Regions from separate parts of the Cupriavidus malaysiensis genome, predicted to be linked through region 1. Evidence: predicted binding sites of a transcription regulator. Region 1 holds the regulator's gene; the other holds the start of a gene.

Evidence for each region. The regulator NrdR, encoded in region 1, represses ribonucleotide reductase genes. The targets are predictions, from matches to a motif close to CACNANATNTNGTG.
Region 2: the regulator NrdR is predicted to act here: its motif matches at 2,364-2,377, upstream of BKK80_RS18375 (ribonucleoside-diphosphate reductase subunit alpha).

The regions. Positions count from the first base shown of each region.
Region 1 covers NZ_CP017754.1:3,693,896-3,697,299, reverse strand. The annotation lists gene BKK80_RS16730 (hypothetical protein) at 1-530, opposite strand, end outside; gene nrdR (transcriptional regulator NrdR) at 912-1,379, opposite strand; gene glyA (serine hydroxymethyltransferase) at 1,539-2,786, opposite strand; ZMP/ZTP riboswitch at 2,906-3,006, opposite strand; gene ybgC (tol-pal system-associated acyl-CoA thioesterase) at 3,124-3,404, shown strand, end outside.
Region 2 covers NZ_CP017754.1:4,057,651-4,061,054, forward strand. The annotation lists gene BKK80_RS18375 (ribonucleoside-diphosphate reductase subunit alpha) at 1-2,143, opposite strand, end outside; gene ampD (1,6-anhydro-N-acetylmuramyl-L-alanine amidase AmpD) at 2,596-3,219, opposite strand; gene BKK80_RS18385 (sigma-54-dependent transcriptional regulator) at 3,212-3,404, opposite strand, start outside.

The DNA.
Region 1 (3,404 bases):
CTCCACAGCACGAGCGCCATATCCTGCGGCGCCAGGCCGGCGCGGGCCAGCCGCGCGACCGCCAGCCGGCGCCCGGCAGCGCAGCCGAGGCTGTCGAGGCGGTCGCAGGAGCGCAGCGCCAGTACGCCCGCGCCCTGGAGCGGGGGGAGTGCCCGCTCCGGCGCGTCGGCTTCGATCAGCTCGACCGCGGCGCGGGTGGCGGCGCCGAAGGCCTCGGCATGGCGCAAGGCCTGCAGTGCATGCGGCGAGAGCCCGGCGAGCGGCAGCATGGCCATGATGGCCAGGGCAAGCGCAGCCAGGCTTTCAGTCAGGACGTATCCGGGCCGCTTGCGTGGGTGCCGGCGGCATGGCAAGCGGCGCGCATGCGCGCCGGGGTGCGCTGGGGGCACCAGGTGGCGACGGCCGCGGCGGCCGGCCATCCCGCTGCGCCGGAACAGGCCTGCCCGGCCGCTGCGGATGGGGCGATAGCGGTGGCCGGCGCCGTCGGTGCCGCCGGGACAGTGGGTGCGGATGGGAGCAGGACCTGGCATGGCAGCCTCCGTCGATCTGGTTACCGGTCAGCATAGGGACTGGCTGCCGGACCGACGTGTCGGCCTGTCACGAGTTGGCGTCATCATGTTGCGCCCGCCGGCCTGTCGCCGAGGACCAGGATGCGATGGAGGCATGCCGGCAAGACCTGCCCCGGGTCGGCCGGTACACTACCCGGCATCCGCCACTTCAAGAACCTGGGCAGCGCCGGCAGCTACTCCGATGTCACGCATGGCGTGAACCGCAACTGCGTCAGCGCGGGCACGAGGTCAACACCTGCGCCGACGCCAGCCTGCCGGGCTGAAGCATCAACACCAGCCACGAGCCGGCGCTGGCGACGGCAGTCAGAAGCGTGAAGCGAAAGGGTTGAAGGGAGGCGGCGCTCAGGCCTTGCGGGCCGGGCTGGCGGAAATCTCTTCCAGCACTTCGCGGAATTCCGACACGTCCTCGAAGCTCCGGTAGACCGAGGCAAAGCGGATGTAGGCGATCTTGTCCAGCTTGCGCAGCTCGCGCATCACCAGTTCGCCGACCTGGCTGCTGAGCAGTTCCTTCTGGCCCAGCGACAGCAGTTTTTCCTCGATGCGGGTGATGGCATCGTCGATGGCCTCGGCCGAGACCGGGCGCTTGCGCAGCGCGGTGCGCATGGAGTCCTTGAGCTTGGCGCGGACGTAGTCCTCGCGCGAGCCGTTCTTCTTGACGATGGCGGGAAAGAACAGTTCGATGCGCTCGTAGGTGGTGAAGCGGCGGTCGCAGGATTCGCAGCGCCGGCGGCGGCGCACGGTGTCGCCCTCTTCGGACATGCGGGTGTCAAGCACCTGCGTGTTGGAATGACCGCAGAAGGGACATTTCATGCCTGACCACCTTGGGATGTATGGAGCGGCTGCGCCGGCCGTATTGTGATTCTGTCATGGCGCGCCCGCCTTGACGAGGGGCGGGCGGGCATGCCGGCTGCCGGCATGCCCGAGCCTGGCGCCGCCCGGGCGGGCGGCGGGGCAGGCGGTCTTAATGCCTCAACCGTAGACCGGGAAGCGCTTGGTCAGCGCGGCGACCTGCTCGCGCACGCGCGCGATATTGGCCTCGTCGTGCGGGTTGTCCAGCACGTCGGCGATCAGGTTGGCGACCTGGCGGGCTTCTTCTTCCTTGAAGCCGCGGGTGGTCATGGCCGGCGAGCCCAGGCGGATGCCCGAGGTGACGAAGGGCTTTTCCGGGTCGTTGGGGATGGCGTTCTTGTTGACGGTGATGTGCGCGTCGCCGAGGATCTTCTCGGCTTCCTTGCCGGTGATCTGCTTGGCGCGCAGGTCGACCAGCATCACGTGGCTCTCGGTGCGGCCGGAGACGATGCGCAGGCCGCGCGCGATCAGGGTCTCGGCCAGCACAGCGGCGTTCTTCACCACCTGTTGCTGGTAGGCCTTGAACTCGGGCGCCAGTGCTTCCTTGAAGGCCACGGCCTTGCCGGCGATCACGTGCATCAGCGGGCCGCCCTGGATGCCGGGGAAGATGGCCGAGTTGATGGCCTTCTCGTGCTCGGCCTTCATCAGGATCACGCCGCCGCGCGGGCCGCGCAGGCTCTTGTGCGTGGTGGTGGTGACGAAGTCGGCATGCGGCACCGGGTTCGGATAGACGCCGGCGGCGATCAGGCCGGCGTAGTGGGCCATGTCGACCATGAAGTAGGCGCCGATGGACTTGGCCACGCGGGCGATGCGCTCGAAGTCGATGCGCAGGGCGAAGGCGGACGCGCCGGCGATGATCAGCTTGGGCTTCTTTTCCTGGGCCAGTTTTTCCAGTGCGTCGTAGTCGATGTCTTCCTGGGCGTTCAGGCCGTAGCTGACCACGTTGAACCACTTGCCGCTCATATTGAGGGCCATGCCGTGGGTCAGGTGACCGCCTTCGGCCAGGCTCATGCCCATGATGGTGTCGCCCGGCTTCAGCACGGCGAAGAACACGCCCTGGTTGGCCTGCGAGCCGGAATTCGGCTGTACGTTGGCGGCTTCGGCGCCAAACAGTTGCTTGACGCGGTCGATCGCCAGTTGCTCGACGACGTCGACGTACTCGCAGCCGCCGTAGTAGCGCTTGCCGGGATAGCCCTCGGCGTACTTGTTGGTCAGCTGCGAGCCCTGCGCGGCCATCACGGCCGGCGAGGTGTAGTTTTCCGAGGCGATCAGCTCGATGTGATCTTCCTGGCGCTGGTCTTCCTTCTGGATGGCGGCGAAGAGTTCCGGATCGATCTGGTCGATCGTATAGCGGCTGCGTTCGAACATGGCGGGATTCGTCTTGAAAAGGGGATCCGACTTGGCTTCGGGGGTAGGGCGCGCGGGGGAAGGCACATGCGACCTGCACCGGCCTGGTTGCGGCCGGCGCAGGGCGCACCCTGCTTCCCATTCGCTGCCCAGGCGAGCGGCAGGCGTCTGAACTTCACGCCAGAGAACTTGCGCTTCCTCGTGGTAGTGCCCACTGACTTCGCCAGTCGCGCAAGATGGAATGGTTGGCGCGAGTCTACGCGAGCCTCGGGCCGGCCGCAAGCGGCGCGGCATGGCTGTGGCGGGCAGGCCAAGGGTTTACGTCAATGTCGCGCACGGCTCCGCTACAATCGCGGCCATGACGAACTTTGTCTGGACCCTGCGCGTGTATTGGGAAGATACCGACGCGGGCGGCGTAGTGTTCTACGCCAACTACCTGAAATTCTTCGAACGCGCCCGCACCGAATGGCTGCGGTCGCTCGGCATCGGCCAGCAGGCCCTGTCCGACGAGGCCGGCGTGGTCTTCGTCGTCAGGAGCACGGCGGTGGAATACAATGCGCCCGCCCGCCTGGACGACCAGATCGAGATCCGGACCCGGATTGAACGGGTCGGGCCGGCCTCGGTCCAATTCGCCCAAGA
Region 2 (3,404 bases), 360 kb from region 1:
AGCGGCCGCGCTCTTCGGCCAGTTCGGTCGAGGCCTGGTACGCGTAGTAGCACACCGCTTCCATCGAGGTGTCGGCGAACTGCACCGCGGCGTCGCTGGCATAGGGCAAGCGCAGCACGTGCAGGCAGTCCTGGAAGCCCATGATGCCCATGCCGACCGGACGATGGCGCAGGTTGGAATTGCGCGCCTTGTCCACCGCGTAGTAGTTGATGTCGATCACGTTGTCGAGCATGCGCATCGCGGTGCGGATGGTCTTCTGCAGCTTGGCGTGGTCGAGCACGTAGCTGCCGTCGGCCTGCTGCTTCAGGTGCGCCACCAGGTTGACCGAGCCGAGGTTGCAGACCGCGATCTCGCTCTCATTGGTGTTCAGCGTGATCTCGGTGCACAGGTTGGAGCTGTGCACCACGCCCACGTGCTGCTGCGGGCTGCGGATGTTGCAGGGATCCTTGAAGGTGATCCACGGATGGCCGGTCTCGAACAGCATGCCCAGCATCTTGCGCCACAGCTGCACCGCCGGGATCTTCTTGAACAGCTTCAGCTCGCCGCTGGCGGCCTTGGCCTCGTAGCCCAGGTAGGCCTGCTCGAAGGCCTTGCCGACCTTGTCGTGCAGGTCCGGGCAGGTCGACGGCGAGAACAGCGTCCATTCCGCGTTCTCCATCACGCGCTTCATGAACAGGTCGGGAATCCAGTTCGCCGTGTTCATGTCGTGCGTGCGGCGGCGGTCGTCGCCGGTGTTCTTGCGCAGTTCGAGGAATTCCTCGATGTCGAGGTGCCACGTCTCCAGGTAGGCGCACACCGCGCCCTTGCGCTTGCCGCCCTGGTTGACCGCCACCGCGGTGTCGTTGACCACCTTCAGGAACGGCACCACGCCCTGCGACTTGCCGTTGGTGCCCTTGATGTGCGAGCCGAGCGCGCGCACATTGGTCCAGTCGTTGCCCAGGCCGCCGGCGAACTTCGACAGCAGCGCGTTCTCCTTCAGTGCCTCGTAGATGCCTTCCAGGTCGTCCGACACGGTGGTCAGGTAGCACGAGGACAGCTGCGAGCGCTGGGTGCCCGAGTTGAACAGCGTCGGCGTCGACGACATGAAGTCGAACGAGGACAGCAGCTGGTAGAACTCGATGGCACGCGCCTCGCGGTCGGCCTCGTTCAGCGCCAGGCCCATGGCCACGCGCATGAAGAAGGCCTGCGGCATCTCGATGCGCACTTCATCGATGTGCAGGAAGTAGCGGTCGTACAGCGTCTGCAGGCCGAGGTAGTTGAACTGGAAGTCGCGCGAGGCGTCGAGCGCCGCGCCCAGGCGGGCCAGGTCGAAGGTGGCCAGCTTCTCGTCGAGCAGTTCGGCCTGGATGCCGCGCGCGATGAACTTCGGGAAGTACTCGGCGTAGCGCGTCGCCATCTCGGCCTGGGTCACCTCGGCGCCGAGGATTTCCTTGCGGATGGTGTGCAGCAGGATGCGGGCGGTGACCTGGCTGTAGTCCGGGTCCTTCTCGATCAGGGTACGCGCGGCCAGGATGGCCGAGTCGTAGACCTGGCTCATCGGCACGCCGTCATACAGGTTCTTCAGCGTTTCCCGCAGGATCGGCTCGGCACTGACGCTCTGGCCGAGGCCGCTGCAGGCGTTGTCGATCAGCGCATGCAGCGCGGCCAGGTCCAGCGGCCTGCTCTGGCCGCCGTCGGTGACGTTGACCGTCACGCCGCCCTGCTGCACGCGGGCCACCGCCTGGGCGCTGGCCTGGGCGCGCTCCTGCGTGCGCTTCTCGCGGTAGAGCACGTAGGCACGGGCCACCTCGTGTTCGCCCGAGCGCATCAGCGCCAGCTCGACGTGGTCCTGCACATCCTCGATATGGAAGGTACCGCCGTTCGGACGGCTGCGCAGCAGCGCGCGCACCACGCCCTGCGTCAGCTGCTCGACCAGCTCGCGCACGCGCGCGGAAGCGGCGCCCTGCCCGCCGTTGACGGCGAGGAAGGCCTTGGTCATGGCCACCGTGATCTTGCTGGGCTCGAATGCCACCACGGCGCCGTTGCGCCGGATGATCTTGTGATCCTGGTAGCCGCTGTTAGCGGCGGCAGTCGACTGCTGGGGCGCTGCAGCGCCGGCGGGATTGGCCACGCCGGCTGTGATTTCGTTCTGGGCCGTCTGCATGAAGCACTCCTGTTTCCCGGGGTGAAAACGACAGAGTCCCCAGCAAATGCGCACTGAACAATCCCACCGCCGGCACGGGGCCGGAACGGCAAGCGGCTTGCTACATCTGCAGGGGACTCGAAAGACTGGACGCCCGGTGTCCCGGGCCGCCGGCCGCGCGATGCCTGCATCGCGACGGCTGCGTCCCCTGAGTCACATCCAGGCGAGCACGCTGCCCGACCACTAGATATAGTGGCCGGATCAGAAAACTGGACTAAGTATAGTGAAACGACACGCGTTGACCAGTCTTGACAACTTAGTTTTTGCCGAGCGGTGCCGGCCTTGCGCGCTGCCGCATGGCCGCCAGGCCGCATAGCGCAAGGCTTGGGCGCCGCATGGTGCGGGGGCGCATATTGTAGAGAAATTTTTTCGATTGGCCGACGGCAGCCGATAGCCACAAGCACCGTCAGGATTCACTTGCCAGCCGGCCTCACCGTGCGGTAAGGCAGCAGCGCCGGCGCCAGGCCAGCCTCGCCGGCCAGCCGGTCCCAGTCGAAGTGCGGGCCCGGATCGGTCTTCCGTCCGGGCGCGATGTCGCTGTGACCGGCCAGCGCGCCCACCGAGGGGTAGGCTGCCAGCAACTCCCGCACCAGGGCGGCCACCGTGTCGTACTGGGCGGCCGTGAACGGCAGGTCGTCGCAGCCCTCGATCTCGATGCCGATGGAGAAATCGTTGCAACGCTCCCGGCCGAAGAAATCGGACAGGCCGGCATGCCAGGCGCGCGCATTGCAGGAGACGAACTGGATCAGCTCGCCATCGCGCGCAACCAGGAAGTGGGCCGACACGCGCACGTCGTGGATGGTGGCGAAGAAGGGATGGCGGGTGGCGTCGAGCCGGTTCTGGAAGAAGGCCTCGATGTCGCCGCTGCCGAACTGCCCGGGCGGCAGGCTGATGTTGTGCAGCACCACCAGCCCGACCGGCATGCCGGCGGGACGCTCGTCGAAATTCGGCGAGTCCACGCGGCGCGCCGCCGCCACCCAGCCGTCGGCGCCGGGACGCAATGCGGGCCGCAGGTACCTGGAACGCCGCTCAGCCATCGTGCCTCCCTGTGGCCAGCGGGTCGGTGCATCCCGATATCTCGGTGCCCTCGATGCCGTCCGCCGCATCGAGGGCCTCGCCCGCTTCCTCGCGCCCGTCGCCGCGGATGCCGAGTTGCTGGATGCGGTAGCGCAGCTGGCGGAAGCTCAGGCCCAGCAGCGGCGCCGCCGCCGTGCGGTTGAAG